2 regions of the Proteus vulgaris genome follow, and region 2 is predicted to be linked to the other one. Evidence: predicted binding sites of a transcription regulator. Region 2 holds the regulator's gene; the other holds the start of a gene.

Region 1 (5,874 bases), 470 kb from region 2:
ACTCTTTTCCGCAATCCAATGATTATCTAAGCCAGAAAAAAATAACTGCTCAAAATTAGCGGTGCTGGGTAAATATAAATTAATACCACTCACCGTAATTTGCTGTTCAGCATTACCTCTATTTTTCCAATTAATAGTTTCAGGAATAAAGTCTGCTTTTTCTTGTGAAAGTTGAATTAACAATGAGCTAGGAGAAGATGCAATAAACTCAGATGAAACGGGTGTTGATTGTCCCATTAATTTCATCATGACTTGTGCTGGTGCTTCTGGCTCCACATATTTTGCGAGCATTAATGTACCGAATGCCCCTAATCCTGATAATGCCCCCGTTAATGCAAACATTACGAGCCACGGATAACTCCATAATCCAATGACATTATGTAAATCAAAGAAAAACAGCCTACGCCCTTGATTAAAACGGAGTCGAAATAATTGATAGGCTTTACGGTGATGAATAACAATGCCAGTTATTAGTAATAGCGCAAAAACAAAACCAAATAAGCTAATAAATAATCGTCCAGAAAACCCCATAAATAGATTTTTATGTAAATTAACAATAGGAGAGATAACGTCTCTTACTGTAATTCCTTCACCCGTTTGTGCATTTAATTGCAGTGAACAATCGCCCATTCCTTGGCAAAAAGTGATAATTGGATAATCTATAGAGGGTAATTTCACACTATTAAAGCCATTTTCACCTAAGAAGTATTCACCTTTGGCTAATAACTGATCTAATGGTAATAATTCTTTATTTAAAGGCTTAAATTGAACCCATATATTTAAATTTTCATGCGCTAGTGACCATGTTCCCGTCAATAGAATAATAAATAATAGAATGCCAAATAAAGAACCTACTTGGCGATGAAGTTGTAAAAATTGGCGCTTTAATATTGCTTTCATAGAATAAATTCCAACAATATTAAAGGTAATGGCCACCAGCTCCATGCTCGCCAAAATACCTGTTTTCCATTCAGTGAGAATAAGCTAAAACAGAGCAATCCACATAAACAGATAACAGGTAAAAAGACGGCTGCATACAGGCAATTAAGAGGATCAGTGCTGGGATAAAATGTTGCTATCAGTAGTGACAGCGTAATACTTCCTATTACGCTGCCTAAAACTGCACAACTGATCAGCAATGCCTTTTGCATTAGAAATCAGCCTTGATATTCAACATAACGTTACGAGGTTCGCCATAACGGTTATTCCATTGAGGTGAGAAAAGGCTTGAGTAATAACGTTTATCAAAGACGTTATTAATATTTAATGCCGCAGACCAATGTTCATTAATTTGGTAACCTAAACGCGAATTAAATACCGCATAGCCACCTTGACGTAACGTAACTTCACCGTTTGTTTTGCTATATTCACTTTGCGCTTGAATACCACCGCCCACACTCCACTTACGCGCATCCCAAGGTAACTGATAATTTGTCCACACTCTTACCATGTGGCGAGGAACTAATGAGTTAAAGCTATTACCTTTATTCAGTGTGTCTTCTTTATATTCCGTATCGGTATAGGTATAACCGACAGAGAGATCCCAAAATGGCGATAAGTACCCCATTCCTTCAATATCAAAACCTTGACTAACAACTTTGCCGCCACTAATAAGATAGGTATTAAATCCCCCTCCAGGATGGGCCGGATCTTCTTGTGGATTATTTTTCATATCAATACGGAAAACAGCGGCGGAGACGTTAAGTCCACCATTCATCAAAGCGCCTTTGATCCCGGTTTCAACGGTTTGTCCTTCCACTGGTTTCAACATTTCACCACTCCAAGTTTTCCCTGTTTGTGGTTGATAAACCGTAGAATAACTGCTGTACCATGACCATTGAGGTGCAAAGTCCCAAATCAAACCACCATAAGGGGTGATTTTTCCATTTTCAGTAAACTTAGCTTGGGGTTTTGTCACTTCCCACCAGCTCGCTCTCGCCCCTGCAATCAATGTTACTGGCTCAATAAGTTTGATCCGCCCCATTCCATAGATGCCAGTTTGTTCCGTTTTTGTCGCACCTTGAGAGGAATAGCCCGTTATTTGTGGTTTCGGTACACTGTGAGGATCCCAGCGATAAATATTCACAGGTACATTGAGAGGATCTTTAAATTGACCAGTGTGCTGTTCTTCACTGGCCTTTGAGTAACTCATTCCCACTATCACGTCATGTTGTAAGCCCCAACCATTAATTTTTCCTGTGACATTGGTATCAAGACTGGTTTGATAGTTATGGAACTTGTATGCCCCTCCCATTAGCATGGCTCCATCACCAGTTTCAGGATCAATATTTCCCCATGCCCCTGCATACAATAAACGTGCTTTAGCATATTGATAATCGCCGTTGATTTTAAACAGCCAATCATCATTAATTTGATGTTCAATTCCGGTAAATAAACGAGTGGTATCCCATTTGAATTTATCCCAGTCAGCATCTAAATAGGTTTTACGAGAAAGGTGCAAATCGCTACCATCTTTTCCCATTGGCACACCTGCCATATTGGTGATGGAGTCTATTGTTTGATATTGAATACCTGTACGTAATAGTGTGTTAGCCGTTAAGTCCGCATCCACTGTGGCATAAATCAAGCGAGTCTTTTGATCTGAGATATCATAGAAAAAATCTTTATCTTCCCACGCCATTACGACTCGACCGCGCACACTGCCTTCTTGATTTAAACGCCCGCCCACATCGACTTCACCGCGATAACGGTTCCAACTTCCAGCCGTAAATGTTGCTTTTAGTTGATCGTCTAAAGGTGCGTGTTTACGTACCATATTGATGGTTGCCGCAGGATTTCCCATTCCATGCATTAATCCGTTAGAGCCTTTTAAGATCTCAACACGTTCATAAACAGCCATATCTTGTGGCGAACTTGCCATATTTCCCATTAAAGCAGGAACACCATCAAGCTCAAAAGAGTTAATTTGAAAGCCACGAGCGTAATAAGCCGTTGTTAATAAAACAAAAGGTGCGCTAGTAACCCCATTAGCACGAGTCATTACTTCATCAAGGGTATTTAGGTTTTGAGTTTCTATTTGCTCTCTGTCTATCACAGAGACAGTTTGTGGGATCTCTCTGGGCTTAAGCGCCATTTTACTTAATGTACTAACGCCGGGAGCAAGGCTATCGCGATGTTGTGCCGTGCTTTCCGTTACCACCAAAACATCGACTGCTTTATTATTTTCTGTTGCTGTATTTGCGATAGCAGAAAGTGAAAATAAAGCGGTAGAACACAAAATAGCGCATTGTGTTAATGCCAATTTATTTTGTGTACGTTGATTTAATACTGGTGATAATTTCTGTGTTTTATCTAAGTCAGCTAAAGAAGAAATGTAAACCATACCTATCCCAAAATATTCAAATGATAATGGTTATCACTCTATCAATTTTGGGATTAGGGTATTTTCGATTGCCAAATTATCTCTTTCGATTGCCAATCGATATTACTCAACAACTAATGAAGATCGAAAAACTCAATATGATCCACAAAAACGTGAGAACCATGTTGAAGATAACAACAATGCATCAGGAGAACCTTCTTCAATGACTTTTCCATCATCAAGCACAATGACATGATCCGCTCGTTTAGCAATATCCGGATCATGGGTGATCACGACTCGAGTGGATGTTAGGTTTTCAAGATAAAGAGCCACTTTTTCACGACTGACTGTATCAAGGCTTGCCGTAGGTTCATCTAAAAATAAGATCTTAGGATCGGCTAATAATGAACGCGCTAAACATAGTCGCTGTTTTTGTCCACCAGAATAACGATCTCCCTGATCGCCCACATCTTCATCTAAATCAGTTTGAGTCACCGATAAATTCAATCCATTAAGTAGATGTAAAATATCATTATCGCTGACAGTTGAGTTCTCATCTTGTAATAATGACCAACGCAATGAGCCTCTAATTAATTGGTTATGCTGAAATACGATTTGTCTTGTTCGCGCTAATACACTCTCAGATAAATCATTAACTTTTTTATCTCCATAAAAAACTTGTCCTTTATCTGCATCAATAAGACGCGCTAAAACACGTAGTAATGTTGTTTTACCTGCACCAGAACTGCCGACAATTGCCGTCATTTTTTTATCGGGACATAGCGCTGTTATGTTAGAAAGGATCGGCGTACCTAAACTATTATTCACATCCAGTTTTTCACAACGAATGTCATTGCTTTTAGGAATATCACTTTGTTTTGGACTTTGTAATGTGGGAGCATCCAACGCATTTTTTATTAAAGTAAGTGATTGTTTACTCTGTCTTAATGCCTGATCAATATGAGAAAGCTGAAATAACGGTTCAATAAAACGAGCAATTAATACTACGACCGCCAACCACTGCGTTAAAGTAAGAGTATTAGCATCAACATTCATTGCACCAATAACTAAAACGGCAATAAAAATAACCTGAATACAGAAAGAGAAAATCAGATGATAGGGTAAACTTCTTTGTAATAACTGCACTTGTTGGTGATGTTGTGCCAATAAATCTTGCTGTAACTGCTGCGAGAACAGCGTATTTTGTCCACTTTTTCGCAATAATGCCTGATGTTGTGCAAAATCAGCCAATGTTTTAGCCGCCACAGCCTCTGCTGTTTGCAGTGCCACTTCTTGTCTATACAGCCCTTTGGCACTGATCCGCATCACTACAACAAGTAATAATGCAGCCACGATAAAAATAAAAGCAAAAGTGGCGTTATAAAATAAAAGGCCAATAATTACAGTTAATGGTGTCACTACAACACTGATAACAGGAGCCAGTAAATGAGCAGGAATGCTCATTGCACTCATTGCAGCACCTGAGCATAACGTTTGTGCTTGAGGCGGTGGTGTTAAACTACGCGGTAAATGGCGGATCAACGCTTGAACTAAGATCCTCATCACCGTTGTACCTGCCAGAAAACCTTTTAATGTTGCAATATACTGAAAAACCAGAGTAACGAATGTTAATCCTGCCAATATCCATAAATATAGGCTAGCATCCTGATCCCAATAGATAATAATAGGCAATAATAATAAACCACATAACCCTTCTAAAATGGCACTAAAAACCATAAAACTAAGGGGAAATTTTAAAGATAAGAGTAATGAAACAAAGGGATTAGTCTTCATTTTGCTCTCCTTGTTTCTGAACAAAATCACTATAGCGCTCACAATTGAGTAGTAAATCATCATGATTTCCCATTGCGACTAACCTTCCATCAACCATAAATATCACTCTGTTAGCTTGTTGTGCCAAAACCAGTGAATGTGTGACGACTATCCGTGTCATGGTTTTATTTTTTAGCGCATTAAAAATATGTTGCGTATTATCAGGATCAAGCGCTGAAGAAGGTTCATCAGCCAATAACAAAGGACTATTGGCAATGAATGCACGGGCTATCGCCAAACGTTGAGCTTCACCACCAGAAAGTGGTGTTTCATCATTGATGATCGTTGATAAACCTTGAGGTAGAAGTTCAATGACTTGAGCAAAATGCGTTTCATTAATTGCCGATTGCAATTGCTCTTCGCTACAATGTGGATTAAATAACAACAAGTTATCTTTAATGGAGTAAGGTAGTGGTTGGCTGTTTTGCATCACCACTGTGGTAATTTGGTTTAATGCATGACGTGAATATGCTTGTAAGCGCTTATTCTCAATCATGATCTCACCTGATGTTGCATCCATAAATCGAGCAATAAGTTGTAATAAAGAGCTTTTACCTGCGCCGGAAGGCCCTACAATGGCAATAAACTCTCCTTTTTTAATTTCAAAATTAATATTATCAAGGATCTCTTTATCACCATACGAAAGGCAAACAGAATCTGCCGTTAACGCAACAGCATGAGATATCGTGTTTGTCGATAAATCACCATATTGCATTTCA
Region 2 (5,874 bases):
TTTATTGGTATTGATTTAGCTGCCTTTGGTGCGGCTGAATTGAATAATAGTGGCCCTGCTGCACCTAATGAAATCGGTTTTAGTGATGCAAAAAGTCGCTGGGATGAAAAATGGACTGGCGATCGCAGTGGTATGAGCGTTTATAAAGCAGCTGCGAAATTCAAATTAGGCAACTTCTGGGCACAAGGTGGGTATATTCAACCTAAAGGCCAAAGTTTATTGCGTCCACATTGGAGCTTCTTACCAGGAACTTACCGCGGTGCTGAAGCTGGTGCAGTCTTCGATTTCGATAAAAGTGGTGAATTATCTTTCTCCTATATGTGGACAGATGAATACAAAGCACCATGGTATCGGAATATGTATAACTTCCGTAAAGCTGATCTAGAAACGAATATCAGCTATCTTCACTCTTTCGGCGCCAAATATGATTTTAAAAACAGCCTTGTGTTAGAAGCTGCATTTGGTCAGGCTGATGGTTATATCGATCAGTATTTTGGTAAAGTTTCTTATGATTTCCCAATTGCTGACAATGCATTAAGAACGTCTTACCAATTCTACGGTGCTAAAGATAAAGTGACCGGTGGTGGCGTTAATGATGTTTATGATGGGCTGGCATGGTTACAAGCACTGACTTTTGGTTATACCTACAATGTATTTGACTTCAAAGTAGAAGGAACATGGGTTAAAGCTGAAGGTAATCAAGGTTATTTCTTACAACGTATGACTCCGGGTTGGGCGACATCAAATGGTCGTCTTGATGTGTGGTGGGATGGTCGTTCTGACTTTAACGCCAACGGTGAAAAAGCACTTTATGCGGGTGTAATGTACGACCTGAAAAATTGGGATCTATCTGGCTGGGCGGTAGGTACTTCTTATGTTTATGCATGGGATGCTAAACCAAGTGGTAAAGCCATTTATGATCAAGGTCAGCGCATCAGAGAAAGTGCGTGGAATGCGGATATTATGTATACGGTTCAAGAAGGTCGCGCTAAAGGGACACTCTTTAAGCTTCATTATACCCGTTATGATAACCATTCCGATATCCCAAGTTATGAAGGTGGTTTTGGTAATATCTTCCAAGATGAAAAAGACGTTAAATTTAACGTAATTATGCCATTTACTATTTTCTAATATCAGAGTGAGGATAAAGTGTATTAATTGCACTTTATCCTGAATAAAAATAAAAAGCTAAATACGATTACGATAAGTAAAAATAACTAATAGAAAGAGTAGGGATAAATTAAAAAGAATAAATATTATTCTCAAAAATTAGCCTCGTTAATAAAGTGAAGTTGTCAGCAGTAGTAAAAAGTAGAAGTAAAGTCGTCATGTCATGTTATGTCGTCTGAGATAAATGTGAGTGGGTTATGTTTATCTCTTGAGCTTCAGTTATTTCGCAAAATTTGCGTAAGGTATTTACCCTAAAAGGCAGTCAGAGTGGGTATCGTAGTGGGGGGTAAATACCTTTATTTTTAAATCCTTTCTTTTTCGTCCTTTTCATCCTTGTGCGTTTTTTCATTCTATGGCAAATTTCTTCTCATTCATTTTATCTCTCCTTAATTTATTATTCTGCATTGAATACTATTTAATAATGCACGTTTTCAGGAAGAAGCATGTTAAAGCGATTGGATGATTTTTTATTAGAACCACCATTGAAGCCTTTTAAAGGTATAAAACGATTTATTGTTGAATTTCTTTTTTTTGGTGTGAAAGAAGCGCGTTCTTGTTTATTTGCGGGATTTTTCTTTTTTATTTTATTTGTAACACCAAGTAAAGGAATATTAGGGATACCTCGTTATGACGTTTTACTTATTCTCGCTATTGCTTTCCAATTATGGATGGTATGGGGAAAACTCGAAACATGGGATGAATTAAAAGCGATCTGTTTTTTCCACATTGTTGGTTTTGTGATGGAATTATTTAAAACATCAGCGGCAATTGGATCGTGGAAATACCCTGATTTTGCTTACACTAAATTGTGGGAAGTCCCTTTATTTACAGGGTTTATGTATTCCGCGGTAGGAAGTTATTTAATTCAAGCATGGCGTTTTTTAAAAGTACGAATTGAACATTATCCACCTTATTGGATGGCAACTTTGGTTGCGCTCGCTATCTATATTAATTTCTTTTCTCATCACTTTATCGGTGATTATCGCTGGTATTTAACTGCCTTTATTTTAGGTCTTTATGCCCGTAGTGTGGTTTATTTTACGCCTTATGATACAGAGCGAAAAATGCCACTATTATTGGCTTTTGTTCTGATAGGTTTCTTTATTTGGCTTGCTGAGAATTTCGGTACATTTTTTGGCGTATGGCAATATCCTAACCAAATTGGTGCTTGGTCTGCTGTACATGCAGGAAAATGGGGCTCTTGGTCACTGTTAGTCATTGTTACATTTACTATCGTGGTTCATTTAAAACATATTAAACACAGTATCAGTGTGGCTAAGTAGAGTTATCCTCGGATTTTAGGCAATAAAAAGGAACTGTAGACAGTTCCTTTTTTTTACTGAGAGATTATCCAGAATGAATTATTTCTCATCATGTGCGTGGCTATCTTCTTTACAATTGCCTTCAGCACAGTGGCCATATAAATAAAGGCTATGATTGGAAAGCTTGATACCATGACGTTCAGCGATGTTTCTTTGGCGCACTTCAATCGCATCATCTGTAAACTCGATAACTTTACCACAATCAAGACAAATTAAATGATCGTGATGGTGTTGTTGAGTTAATTCAAATACTGATTTACCACCTTCAAAATTATGTCGGGTAACAATACCAGCATCGTCAAATTGGTTTAAGACGCGATACACGGTTGCCAGACCAATCTCTTCACCGATATCGATGAGTTTTTTATAGAGATCTTCAGCACTGACATGATGGCACTCAGGATCCTGGAGCACTTCCAAGATCTTTAAGCGAGGAAGTGTAACTTTTAACCCAGCATTTTTTAACGCTTTATTATTGTCGGTCATGCGGATTTAATCCTGTTGCTAATGGTGAATTTAATTTTTGTGCTCACTAATAGGGTTGATTCATTAACACTCGGGTGAATAAATAACCTTATTGATTATAGGCATGATATTTAAAAATAAACACCCCTACCTATCACACTATCTTAGCACACCATTGAATAATTATCATTCTCAATATTGAGTATTTATTTATCCCAGAATTTCATCTAGGCTCATTTCTTCTTTGATTTGAGCAACCCAAGCATCAACACGCTCTTCGGTTAATTCTGGTTGACGGTCTTCGTCAATCGCAAGGCCGATAAAGTGATTATCATCTGCAAGCCCTTTAGAGGCTTCAAAATGGTAACCTTCTGTTGGCCAGTGACCCACAATGACAGCACCACGAGGTTCAATAATATCGCGGATTGTGCCCATTGCATCACAGAAGTATTCTGCATAGTCCTCTTGGTCGCCACAACCGAACAGTGCAACCAGCTTACCGTCAAAATTAATATCTTCTAGTGTTGGGAAAAAGTCATCCCAATCGCATTGTGCTTCACCATAATACCAAGTAGGAATACCTAGTAACAGAATATCAAATGCTTCGATATCTTCTTTACTGGATTTTGCGATATCATGAACTTCGGCATTATCAGCCCCCAGTCTTTCTTGAAGCATTTTGGCAATATTTTCAGTGTTGCCGGTATCACTGCCGAAGAATATACCTATGATTGCCATAAAGTGAGATAACCTCTTTTATTCTATATTCGTTATACTTCAAATTGTTGCGTTGTTGGCTACGTTAATTCGTACTAATTACATACTTTGTATGTACCAGTAACGCCTTTACTTACCACCTAGCCACACTTCAAAATAGTTAGAGTATATTTGTCTGTGTTTGAACAATTACTAGTGAAAAATAAACATCTTGTTTTCATAATAGAAAACTAAAAAACGTATTTTGACGAAAATAGCAGTGTAATTCTGTCGAATTTGTGTGGTTTAGCTGCTAGCTATTCTCATTTTGATGTATTTTCAAGGCGTGATTTTGCGCCAATTGTTCTAGTAATATTTCTTCAATAAGCTCGCTACGGCTAACATTTCTTGCAGTCGCCAACTCATTAAGTGCATTCACAGCGTCCTCATTTAATTTCAACTCAACTCGACGTAAACCATTGACTCTGTCTCGTCTTAATTGGTTGCGTTTATTAATTCTAAGCTGTTCATCCCGAGAAAGCGGGTTTGTTTTAGGTCGCCCAGGTCTGCGTTCATCTGCGAACAAATCCAGTGTGGTGCGATCAGTTTGTTCTTTTGCCATAAATTTTGCTGTGAAAGGGCGTATACCAATGACTAAATTGCGAAACGCCCAATAATACCCCACATAGTGGCGTCCTGCCACTGCTTCCTGAGTTTAACCTATTGTCATTTGGTCTTTTTATCGACAGATTGCGTGATTAAGTACAATAATTATACATTCAGCTAAATTATTACTTTCTTAATGGCGTCACTTTAGGCAATAAATTAAGCTTTGGATAAAAAACGACGAATAGCGTTAATAACAGTGCTAGGCTTTTCTGAATGTACCCAGTGTCCAGTATTTGCTACGACAAAAGCGCTAGCTTGCGGAAATTGGCGTGCAATATCATTACGGTATTCATCTAATATATAAGGTGATAAACCACCGCGAATAAATAGCACCGGATAATTCCAAGCAGGAACTTCTTTCCAACCAATAATGTCTGAATAAGCATTTTTGATTGCAGATAAATTAAATAGCCATTCACCACTTTTAAATGATTTAAGTAAAAACTGAATAACTCCCTCTTCTTTAATAAAGGGACTCATAATTTCTACTGCATCTTGACGTCGTGTAACTTGAGCTTTACTGACGGCTTCGAGTGCCGCAAAAATGTTATCGTGGCGACGGACATTGTAAGCTACAGGTGACATATCTATTACGACAATGCGAGCAATTCGCTCTGGTGCTAATGCCGTCATTGCCATTGCTATTTTTCCCCCCATGGAGTGCCCAATAATGATGGCTTTTGAGATATGTAAACTATCAAGTAATGTAAGTACATCTTGTGCCATATCTTGATAGTTCATACTTTCGCTATGAGGAGAATGTCCATGATTACGCACGTCAATTTGGATCACGGAGTGGTCTTTGCGTAGATCACGCCCTAATATGCCTAAATTATTTAAGTCACCAAAAAGACCGTGGATCAAAACAATAGGTAAATCGGATGCAGGTGCTGTTTCAGGTTGATGTAATTGATAATTTAATAATGTATTGAGTTTCATGTTAATGACCAAAAAATAATTGCGATTTTTTCTATGATGACATGCACAAGGTGCTAAGCCAACTTATCGTAATAATATGCGTGAGTGATTAAGAGCAGAAATAATTGATAAGGGAAATTTATAAAAAACTAGATAAGTGACATTATCTAGATATTTATTCTAAACTTATTTAAAAAGTTGAAATCTTGATATTGCTCAAAAATAAATATTTAGAATTTTATATTATTTGATGGTTGGTGTAGTGTGAGAAGGCGGTATTTGAAGCAGGCTTTGTTTGAATAAGTTCAAAGAATAGAAGATGATACCGAGATAAACAATAGGATAAATACCAAGCTTAGCCATTGAAATGGCTGGATCTTGTATAGATCTTCTTTAAGTTATTGAAATTTTACCTATTTTGTTTTTAAAGATTATATCTTATAATCCTAATTACTTTTTTTTGAAAACAGTACTGGGTAGCAATGAAAAAGATAGAAATTGATGACGAACTTTACCGCTATATTGCTAGCGAAACTAGACATATCGGTGAAAGCGCTTCAGATATTTTAAGGCGTCTACTGAAGCTTGATGCCAAACAGCCCGTACAGCCAGTCGTTGTCACTGAGTCAGTACA

The links. Region 2 encodes Fur, which represses iron uptake genes when iron is present. Its sites were predicted from a motif close to ATAATAATGAGAACNACTATCAA; they were not measured.
Region 1: LW139_RS03295 (TonB-dependent siderophore receptor) is a predicted target of Fur. The motif match lies at 3,358-3,380, and genes of this name have one in related genera.

What each region holds. Positions count from the first base shown of each region.
Region 1 is NZ_CP090064.1:684,524-690,397, reverse strand. It holds gene LW139_RS03305 (PepSY-associated TM helix domain-containing protein) at 1-900, opposite strand, end outside; gene LW139_RS03300 (hypothetical protein) at 897-1,151, opposite strand; gene LW139_RS03295 (TonB-dependent siderophore receptor) at 1,151-3,343, opposite strand; gene LW139_RS03290 (ATP-binding cassette domain-containing protein) at 3,476-5,116, opposite strand; gene LW139_RS03285 (ABC transporter ATP-binding protein) at 5,106-5,874, opposite strand, start outside.
Region 2 is NZ_CP090064.1:1,151,020-1,156,893, forward strand. It holds gene chiP (chitoporin ChiP) at 1-1,131, shown strand, start outside; gene LW139_RS05475 (DUF817 domain-containing protein) at 1,614-2,453, shown strand; gene fur (ferric iron uptake transcriptional regulator) at 2,532-2,978, opposite strand; gene fldA (flavodoxin FldA) at 3,168-3,695, opposite strand; gene ybfE (LexA regulated protein) at 3,967-4,275, opposite strand; gene ybfF (esterase) at 4,479-5,261, opposite strand; gene seqA (replication initiation negative regulator SeqA) at 5,723-5,874, shown strand, end outside.